4 regions of the Methylobacterium sp. D48H genome follow, and region 3 is predicted to be linked to each of the others. Evidence: predicted binding sites of a transcription regulator. Region 3 holds the regulator's gene; each other region holds the start of a gene.
What was found. Region 3 encodes LexA, which represses DNA repair genes until DNA is damaged. Its sites were predicted from a motif close to TGTTCNNNNTGTGTTCNG; they were not measured.

Region 1 (2,195 bases), on a different contig from region 3:
CGATGGCGATCACGCCGCTGGTGGTCGTCGCCTTCGATCGTCTCGGTCCCAAGGCCGTTCCGTCCATCGACGGCGTCGAGGCGCCCGAGGACCTCGTGGGCAGCGCCCTGATCGTCGGGTTCGGCCGCTTCGGCCAGATCGCCAGTCAGCCGCTCATCGCGCAGGGCTGCTCGGTCTCGATCATCGACACGAACCCGAGCAACATCCGTCTCGCCGAGGGGTTCGGTTTCAAGGTCTATTACGGTGACGGCACCCGCCTCGACATTCTGCACGCGGCCGGCGCCGCGACGGCGCGGGCGATCCTGATCTGCGTCGACGACACCGCGATGGCCAGACGCGTCGCGGAGATCGCCAAGGCGGAGTTCCCCTTGGTGCCCGTGCTGGCGCGCGCCCGGGATCGCGAACACGCGGTCGAGCTGATCCAGGCGGGCGTGGCCTACCAGATCCGCGAGACGGTCGAGTCGGCTCTGCTCCTCGGCGAGCAGGCGCTCCTGACGACCGGAGCCGAGCCGGAAGCGGCCAGCGCGATCCTGGCGGAGGTCCGGCGCCGCGATGCGGAGCGTCTCGATCTGCAGGTCGTGGGCGGCATCTACGCGGGTCGGGACCTCATTCACGGCAACAAGCCCGGCTCGGCGCACGCGGCCGGCTAGGCCAGCGACCGGGCCTCGGTGCCGTGCCTGCTGAAGGCGCGCCGGTCTCGGCAGGCACAGGGGGCGGCCAACCCGTAGAACGCGAGCGCGTGCCCGGAGCCTTCGGAGGACGGTGCGCGGGTCGACGGCGACGCGCCAGCCACAGGCGGGAATCCGGCCACGGAGGCATTCCGGGTCGCCGCCGCGGGCGAGCCCGGAGCACAGGTACAAGCGCCGCTCCAGCATCGCGGCGCCGGCCGGTGTGCCTGGGGAGGGCGACACGCCGCCGGCTTCCCCACGGCTTCCCGTCTCGCGGCGCCAGTTGCATCCCGAGCCCGCCTGGAACAAAATGTGAACCCTGGGTCAGGCGCGGCGACAGCCCGAGCGGTCAGCGACATGTCATCTCCGAGCTCCGGTCGCACGCTGTTCTTCTTCGAGAAGCCCTCGGCGATGCGCCAGTTGCAGCGCTTCTTCCGCTCGCCGAGCACGGTCTGCGTGGCCGCCGAGGGACATCTGCTGTCGGCCGAGGAGCCGGGCAGCATCCGGCCCGAGTGGAAGCCCTGGCGCTTCGACCTCCTCCCGATCGTCCTTCCCACGATCCCGGTCGGCTACGGCACGAACCGGTCCGGGCAGTCGCACGCACCGAAGATCGCCGCGATCCGGCAAGCGCTGAGCGGCGTGGACCGCGTGATCATCGCCACGGATCCGGGTCGCGAGGGCTCGATGATCGCGTGGGAAGTGCTCGAGCATCTCGGCTGGAACGGCCGGGTCGACCGGCTCAAGCTCGGCGCGCTCGACGAGGTCTCGATCCGACGCGCCTTCGCGGCCCTGGCCAAGGATCCCGCCTCGGGCGAGCGCGACTACGCCGCCTATCTCGAGGCGCTCTGCCGGCAGTACGAGGACTATCATCTCGGCCTGAACGGCACGCGGGCGATCTCGCTGCGCCTGCGCCCGCCCGCCTTCCGGGAGCCCTGGCGCTTCGGCGGCGTCCAGACGCCGACCCTCGCCATCCTGGCGGACCTGGAGGAGCGGATCCGGTCCTTCGTGCCGCAGGACTTCTTCAAGGTCGCGCTGCACCTTAGGACCCATGCAGGCGCGGAGATCACCCTCTGGCACGCCCCGAAGGAGCGGATCCTCGATGCGGCGGTCGCTGAGACGATCCGGTCCGCCGCGGCGACGTGGTCGGGCCCTCTGGCGGTCGCGCACAGGGATGTCCGGCGCGCGCCGCCCCGGCTGTTCTCGAAGGACACCCTGGCGCGACGCTGCGCCAAGCGGTTCGGCTGGGACCCGCAGCACACGGCCGGCATCGCTCAGGACCTCTACGATCAGGGGTACCTCAGCTACCCGCGCACGGAGTCGGAGCACCTGCCCGAGGGCCAGGCCGGCGATGCCGCCGCGATCATCGCGGCCGTCACGACCGTCCTGACCGACCTGAGCACAGTCGTTCCGCGCGACGCTGCGCCGCTGATCCGTCGCGGCCTGAAGGGCCACTACGTCGCGGATCCGGGCGAGCACCACGCCATCGTGCCCCTGCGCAAGGCGCCCGAGCGCGGCCGTCTCAGCACC
Region 2 (2,195 bases), on a different contig from region 3:
GGAACTCCGGCTCGCGGATGAACACCGAGAGCATCGACGCGCAGGTCGCCATGACGTCGTCGGTGGTCACCGCCGTCATGCGCTTGGCCTGGTTCACCCGCTCGGCGTGCTCGCGCAGGCCGCGCAGCAGGGCGACGCGCAGGCCCGCCTCGTGGGTGCCGCCCTCGGGCGTCGGGATCGTGTTGCAGTAGGAGTGCGAGATCCCGTCCTCGGCGACCATCCAGGCCACCGCCCATTCGAGCGATCCGTGCGAGCCCGGCTTGGTGATCTTGCCGGAGAACATGGCGTCGGTGACGAGTTCCTTCCCGTCGATGTCGCGGGCGAGGTAGTCGCGCAGCCCGTCGGGGAAGCGGTGCACCGCCTCGGCCGGCACGTCCTCCAGCCCCTCGAGGAGGGCAGGGGCGCAGCGCCAGCGGATCTCGACGCCGCCGAACAGGTAGGCCTTGGAGCGCGCCATCTTGAACAGGCGGCGCGGGTCGAACTTCAGCGAGCCGAAGATCTGGGCGTCCGGGTGGAAGCGCACGCGCGTGCCGCGGCGGTTCTGCACCCGGCCGACCAGTTCCAAGGCCCCTTGGGCATGACCGCGCGAGAAGGTCTGGCGGTAGAGGGTCTGGTTGCGCGCCACCTCGACCTCGAGCAGGTCGGAGAGCGCGTTCACCACCGAGATGCCGACGCCGTGCAGGCCGCCCGAGGTCTCGTAGACCTTCGAGTCGAACTTCCCGCCGGCGTGCAGCGTGGTCATGATGACCTCGAGCGCCGACTTGCCGGGAAATTTCGGGTGCGGGTCGACCGGGATACCGCGGCCGTTGTCGGTCACCACGAGGGCGCCGGATTCCTCCAGCTCCACCTCGATGAAGCTGGCATGGCCGGCGACCGCCTCGTCCATCGAGTTGTCGATCACCTCGGCGAACAGGTGGTGCAGCGCCCGCTCGTCGGTGCCGCCGATATACATGCCGGGCCGGCGCCGGACGGGCTCCAGCCCCTCCAGCACCTCGATGTCGGAGGCGGTGTAGCCGCCCTCCGGCTCGGCGGCCGCGAGCGTCGCCACGGAGGCCGCCGAATCCAGCCGCCGCCGCGGCTCGGGCGGGCGGGCCACCGCGCCCTTGCCGCCTGGCCCGAACAGGTCCCGCGCCGGATCGCTCACGCGCGGCCTCCTGGCGCGCGGCGCGTCGGCCGGCTCGGCTTCGCGCAGACGGGTCTTGGGACGGGTCTCGGGTCGTGGAGCATGCGCCTTCATCCCCGCATGATAGCGGAACAAACCATAAACATCAAAGCCGTTCGCCCTGCGGCGAGGCGGTCGCATCATCGCATGCTGCGCCGCCGCGAGCGAGGGCCGCGTCCGTGCCGGCACACGGTTCCGCGCGCCGGGCCGTCATCACGACGTTGCACAACAATGGGTTAAGGCTTTCTCGTGACCCGCATGCCCGGCCTCCACAGGCGACGCCCGGAACAGAACGGGACGATCGACGTTGGTGGCGGAGATAAATCTTGACCGTGGTCAGGGAGCCGCAGTCCATGAGCGACGCCGCGATCGAGGCCCGCCGCCTCACGTTGATCCGCTTCGAGCACGCGGCCGGCGCTGCCTTCGGCTGCGACGATGATGCGGCCGCAGTGCCGCCGGCCCGGGCGCTGATGAACTCCACCACCCTCGCGCTCGCGACCTTCGCGACGGCCGTGGCGGCGACGATCACCTACCTGGTCTGAACCCGATCGCTGACCGCAACCCGCGGTGAGGGGCGGCAACGCTGGCGCCGCCTCACCACGTCCTTGCGAGCGGAGCGAAGCAACCCAGTCGGCGCCACGTTCGAACGCCTCGCGCTGCACTGGATTGCTTCGCTCCGCTCGCAAGGACGGGCGGGCTTGCCGGCCCGCCTCAGCCTCGTCCACGAACGCTTCAGCCCGCGCTCGACGTCTTCGCCGCCGCCTTCTTGGCCGCAGGCTTCTTCGCGGCGGTCTTCTTCGCCGCCGGCTTGTCGCCGCTCGCGGCCCGCGCCGACCCTTTCCTCACCGCCCCGCGCTTCGCCGGCTTGCCGCCGCCCGCGGCGCGCTTGGCGTTCACCAGGGCGACCGCCTCCTCCAGCGTCAGCGCCTCGGCGCTCATCGTCTTCGGCAGCGTGGCGTTGACCTCGCCGTCGGTGACGTAGGGCCCGTACTTGCCGGCCTTGACCACGAGGTCGCGGCCGCTGGCCTCGTCC
Region 3 (2,195 bases):
GGTGCGCCGGTCACCGCCGCGATCGTGCTCGACCGGACGGAGGCCCGGGCCTTCGCCCGCGCCCTGCTGGCCGCCGCCGGCGACGCCGCGGAGCGGACCTTCCCGAAGCCGGGCGCCTGAGGACGCGCCGCCGGCCGGTCAGCGCACGCCGAGGCCCGGATTGCGGCCCGGCAGGCGGGGGACCACGGTGCCGCGCTTCTCGATCGGCGCGTCGCAGGCGTAGGCGAACTCGGTCTTCAGCGGATCGAACACGGTCTCGCCGGTGATCCGGCAATCCTCGCGCACGGTCTCGTCGAGATAGGCCCGGGCGGCGGTGCGGAAGCGCTTCACCCGGGTGGCGCCCGGCTCCGGATCGATCCGGACCTCGCTCAGGTTGCAGCCGGTATACTCGCGCAGGGCGTTGGACACGATCAGCATCCGGCGCAGCTGCCGGTTGTCGTAGACCTCGTAGGGCTCCTTGCAGCCGATCGTGACGACCTGGGGAGTGAGCGCCACGTAGTTCCGCGAGATGTAGGAGAATCCGGTGGTGCAGCCGGCAAGGCCGAGGGCGGCGAGGCCGAGGGGCAGCAGAGCTGCGGGTCGTCGCATCCTCGTCATTCCAAGAGGGTCCCAGCCCGCGCCCCGGATCCGCCGCCTTCCCGGCGGGGCGCCGCGATGCATTGAAACGGCTCCGCTTGCGCCGTCAATGCGTTTCTCGACCTTCTCCCGCGGGCGCGCCGCGGAGCGCCGGGCCGAGCGGTGCCGCTCTTGCGGAACACTTGCGGAACGTTTAACCTGTTCGTGATTTGTTTCGGAGACCGTCACGTGGCGGTCCGCCAAGCCGCGAGTCCCCCGTCGATGCTCACGCGCAAGCAGCTGGACCTCCTGCGATTCATCCAGAGCCGGATGCAGGAATGCGGTGTCCCGCCGTCGTTCGACGAGATGAAGGATGCCCTCGATCTCAAGTCGAAATCCGGCATCCACCGGCTGATCACGGCGCTCGAGGAGCGCGGCTTCCTCCGGCGCCTCCCGAATCGGGCGCGCGCCATCGAGGTGATCCGGATCCCCGAGAGCCTGACCCAGGCCGCTCCGGCGACTCAGGCCCCCGCCGAGCCGCGCCGCTTCACGCCGAGCGTGGTCGAGGGCGGTAAGTCCAAGCAGCCGCCGGCCCCGGCGAGCACGCGGATGATCGACGAGTCCGGCCGCGCCATCTCGATCCCGGTCATGGGCCGGATCGCGGCCGGTACGCCCGTCTCGGCGATCCAGAACCAGAGCCACGCCATCACCCTGTCGCCGGACTTCGTGGCCGGCGGCGAGCACTACGCCCTCGAGGTGCGTGGCGACTCGATGGTCGAGGCGGGCATCCTGGACGGCGACCTCGTGGTCATCCGCAAGCAGGAGACGGCCAATACCGGCGACATCATCGTGGCGCTGATCGACGACGAGGAGGCGACGCTCAAGCGCCTGCGCCGCCGCGGCTCGTCGATCGCCCTCGAGGCCGCCAACCCGGCCTACGAGACCCGCGTGCTCGGGCCCGACCGGGTCCGGATCCAGGGCCGCCTCGTGAGCCTCGTCCGCCGTTACTGAAGCGGCTCGGCCGGCGCGTCGCCGGGGGCGAGGTCTCCGCCCGGCGCGGCGTCGGCCTCCGGCGTCGCGGCGACCCCGTCCTCCGCGGGGCGGTCGCCCGGCTCCGCGGTGACCGGCCGCGGCGGTCTGGGCCCGCGCCCGGCGGCCGGCCGCCAGGGCACGGCGCGGCCGTCGTCCCGGGCGTAGCGCGCGGCGAAGCCGTCGCCATCGGTCCGGAGGGCCACGGCCCCGCGGGCGGCGAGGACGCGCCGGTCGATCACCAGCGGCCCCGTGCAGGTAGGCGGCGCCGCGAGGCCCGTGATCAGCACCGCGGCGCGGGCGCAATCCTCCGGGAAGGCCCGCCGGTCCCGGACCAGGGCGACCGCCCGCCCGTCCGGCAGCCGGGCGGTGCAGCCGAGCCGGTCGCAGCGCCCGCTGCCCGACCGGACGATCAGCGCCGCGGACCGCCGCCCGTCGCCGTCCGCCTTCAGCCACTGCTCGAGGACGAAGCCCGAAGGGCTGCCGAGGGCCGCGAGCCGCCCGTCCGGGCCCCGCACCGCGGCCCCCGCGCCCTGCCGGTCGACGTAGAGGTCGTAGTGGTCGGGCCGGGCCGCGAGGACGAGCCCGAGCAGGACCGGCGGCACGGCGAG
Region 4 (2,195 bases), on a different contig from region 3:
GGGCGGCCGCGCAGGGCCTCGACCACGGAGGGGGTGACGTCGATGATCTCGTAGCGGGCAAGGATCCCGCCGTCGGCCGTGGCGACCTCGGCCCCGGCCTGGATCGCGCTCGCCGTCGGACCCGCCGCGGGCAGGTACGTGCAGCCCGACATCGCCGTGACGGCGAGCAGGACGAGGGGAAGTTTGCGCATCCAGATGTTGCCCATCGGTATTGCCGAGCCCGTGCCTAGCCCATAGCGGCCCAGGTGTCCGTAGCGGGTGAGCCACACTCCGCCCGCCACGACCGAGACTGCTAAGTCATCCTCGTTAAGCACAGCTTTTTCGGGGCACAGGGACGACGAATGCCGGGCGCAGCGCGCGCTGCTGAAATATCGGGACACAAATCCGAGCGCTGTCGACGGTAACGAGTCGGCCCATCGACTCCAGGGCCGCACGGCCCCGGCGCGATCCGCTCACTGACCCTGGGTCACCGCCGCGGTGATGTCGCCGTAGACGGCGCTGACGCGGGACACGTAGTAGCGGATGCTGCCGACCGCGACGAGGAAGATCAGGCCCCCGAGCAGGGCGTACTCGGTCGCGGTGGATCCGCGGAGGTCGTGGGCGAAGCGCGCGGCCGCGACAGGGATCCGATCCGTCAGGGCGGCCGCCGCCCGGGATCGCACCGCGCGCCGCCCCGCCCCGTCGCCGCCCGGCTCATCCATGGTCGAACGCGCCTTCCCATCCCGCCGTCCGCGTGGCCTCACGCGCTCGGAAGGCTGTTACCGGCCCGCGCTTGCCGCCGGCTTAACGAAGTGTCCGAAACAGGGCATCGGGCTGATTCCGGGCGGGATATGCACCGCCCCGCGCGGCGGGCGCGCCCGGCGAGGGCGCGCCCGCGACGGCTCAGGCGTGGCCGGCCTTGTGGCGCAGGTCGTCGATCCGCTTGGAGGCCTCGGCCTTGTCGAGGTCGGGATCGAACGCCTTCGGCTCCTTCGCCTCTTCGGAGAGCGTCTTCAGGTAGGAGGCCTGCGCGCCGGTCATCGGCTCGCCGCCGGTGGTCCACTGGTCTGGATCCTTGATCTGGTTCGACACGTCCTTCGGGTCGGTCTTGGGGTTCTCCGGCGCCTCCTGGTGCGCATCCTGGCGCACACCGGAATCCCGATCGGCCTTCGACGTCGCCTTCGCGGTGGTGGTAGCCATGCGACTCATGTTCCCTAAATGTTCGCGTTCTGGGTCGTCAACGCGGCCCGCGCCGCGACGGTTCCTGCCGACACGGCGGCAACGTCGGGCGCGGCGATCTTCCCATCCGCGCGCGCGCTCCGCATGATCGTGACGCGCGGCGGCCCGGCGCGCCTCGGAGCCACGGTGGTCCGGATGACGTCCCAATCAGACTCGCCATTCGATGCCGGGACGGCCGCTCAGGTGCTCGTGGTCATGGGCGTCTCGGGGTCCGGGAAGAGCACCGTGGCGGCGCTGATCGCCGAGAAGCTCGGCTGGATCTTCGTGGACGGCGACAGCTTCCACGCGCCGGAGCATGTGGCGAAGATGCACGCGGGCCACGCCCTCGACGACGCGGACCGCGCACCGTGGCTCGCCCGGATCGCGACCTGGATCCAGCAGCGCCTCGACGCCGGCGAGTCCGGCGTGGTGGTCTGCTCGGCGCTCCGGCGCGCGTACCGGGACGTCCTCACCCGGGGCAGCCGGCGGGTCCGCATCGTCTACCTCGACGGCGACAAGGCCCTGATCGCGCGGCGTCTCGCGGAGCGCCAGGGTCATTTCATGTCGCCGCATCTCCTGGACAGCCAGTTCGCCACCCTCGAGGTCCCGGGCCCCGACGAGCACCCGATCACCGTCGGGATCCTCGAGCCGCCCGAGGCGATTGCCGACCGGGTCGTGGCGGAACTCGCCACCGCGGCGCGCCGGGATCCGGGTGGGGAGTGACGCGATGACTGCAGGAACCGGCAAGGCCGCGGGGATCGCCCTGGTGATCTCGGACGTCGACGGCACCCTGGTCACCGGGGACAAGCGCCTGACGGCAGCGACGGTGGCGGCCGTGCGCCGCCTGCGCGCGGCCGGGATCGGCTTCAGCATCGCCTCGGCGCGGCCGCCGATCGGGCTGCGGAGCCTCGTGGCGGAGCTCGGCCTCGACCTGCCGATGGGGGCCTTCAACGGCGCGAGCGTCGTCCGGCCGGACCTGTCGATCATCGAGGAGCGGA

Region 1: a site for LexA is predicted at 970-987, ahead of ACLBX8_RS10340 (type IA DNA topoisomerase). Genes of this name have one in related genera too.
Region 2: a site for LexA is predicted at 1,251-1,268, ahead of parE (DNA topoisomerase IV subunit B). Genes of this name have one in related genera too.
Region 4: a site for LexA is predicted at 1,188-1,205, ahead of ACLBX8_RS25010 (DUF3072 domain-containing protein). Genes of this name have one in related genera too.

Annotation. Positions count from the first base shown of each region.
Region 1 is NZ_JBKFAP010000004.1:2,088-4,282, forward strand. Features, by position in the region: gene ACLBX8_RS10335 (monovalent cation:proton antiporter-2 (CPA2) family protein) at 1-650, shown strand, start outside; gene ACLBX8_RS10340 (type IA DNA topoisomerase) at 1,026-2,195, shown strand, end outside.
Region 2 is NZ_JBKFAP010000013.1:60,712-62,906, forward strand. Features, by position in the region: gene parE (DNA topoisomerase IV subunit B) at 1-1,144, opposite strand, end outside; gene ACLBX8_RS20040 (hypothetical protein) at 1,516-1,704, shown strand; gene topA (type I DNA topoisomerase) at 1,895-2,195, opposite strand, start outside.
Region 3 is NZ_JBKFAP010000005.1:215,478-217,672, reverse strand. Features, by position in the region: gene ACLBX8_RS12750 (hypothetical protein) at 1-120, shown strand, start outside; gene ACLBX8_RS12745 (hypothetical protein) at 139-588, opposite strand; gene lexA (transcriptional repressor LexA) at 838-1,566, shown strand; partial or broken gene ACLBX8_RS12735 (ComEC/Rec2 family competence protein) at 1,560-2,195, opposite strand, start outside.
Region 4 is NZ_JBKFAP010000021.1:88,433-90,627, reverse strand. Features, by position in the region: partial or broken gene ACLBX8_RS25020 (polysaccharide biosynthesis/export family protein) at 1-191, opposite strand, end outside; gene ACLBX8_RS25015 (Flp family type IVb pilin) at 453-701, opposite strand; gene ACLBX8_RS25010 (DUF3072 domain-containing protein) at 883-1,179, opposite strand; gene ACLBX8_RS25005 (gluconokinase) at 1,354-1,920, shown strand; gene ACLBX8_RS25000 (Cof-type HAD-IIB family hydrolase) at 1,925-2,195, shown strand, end outside.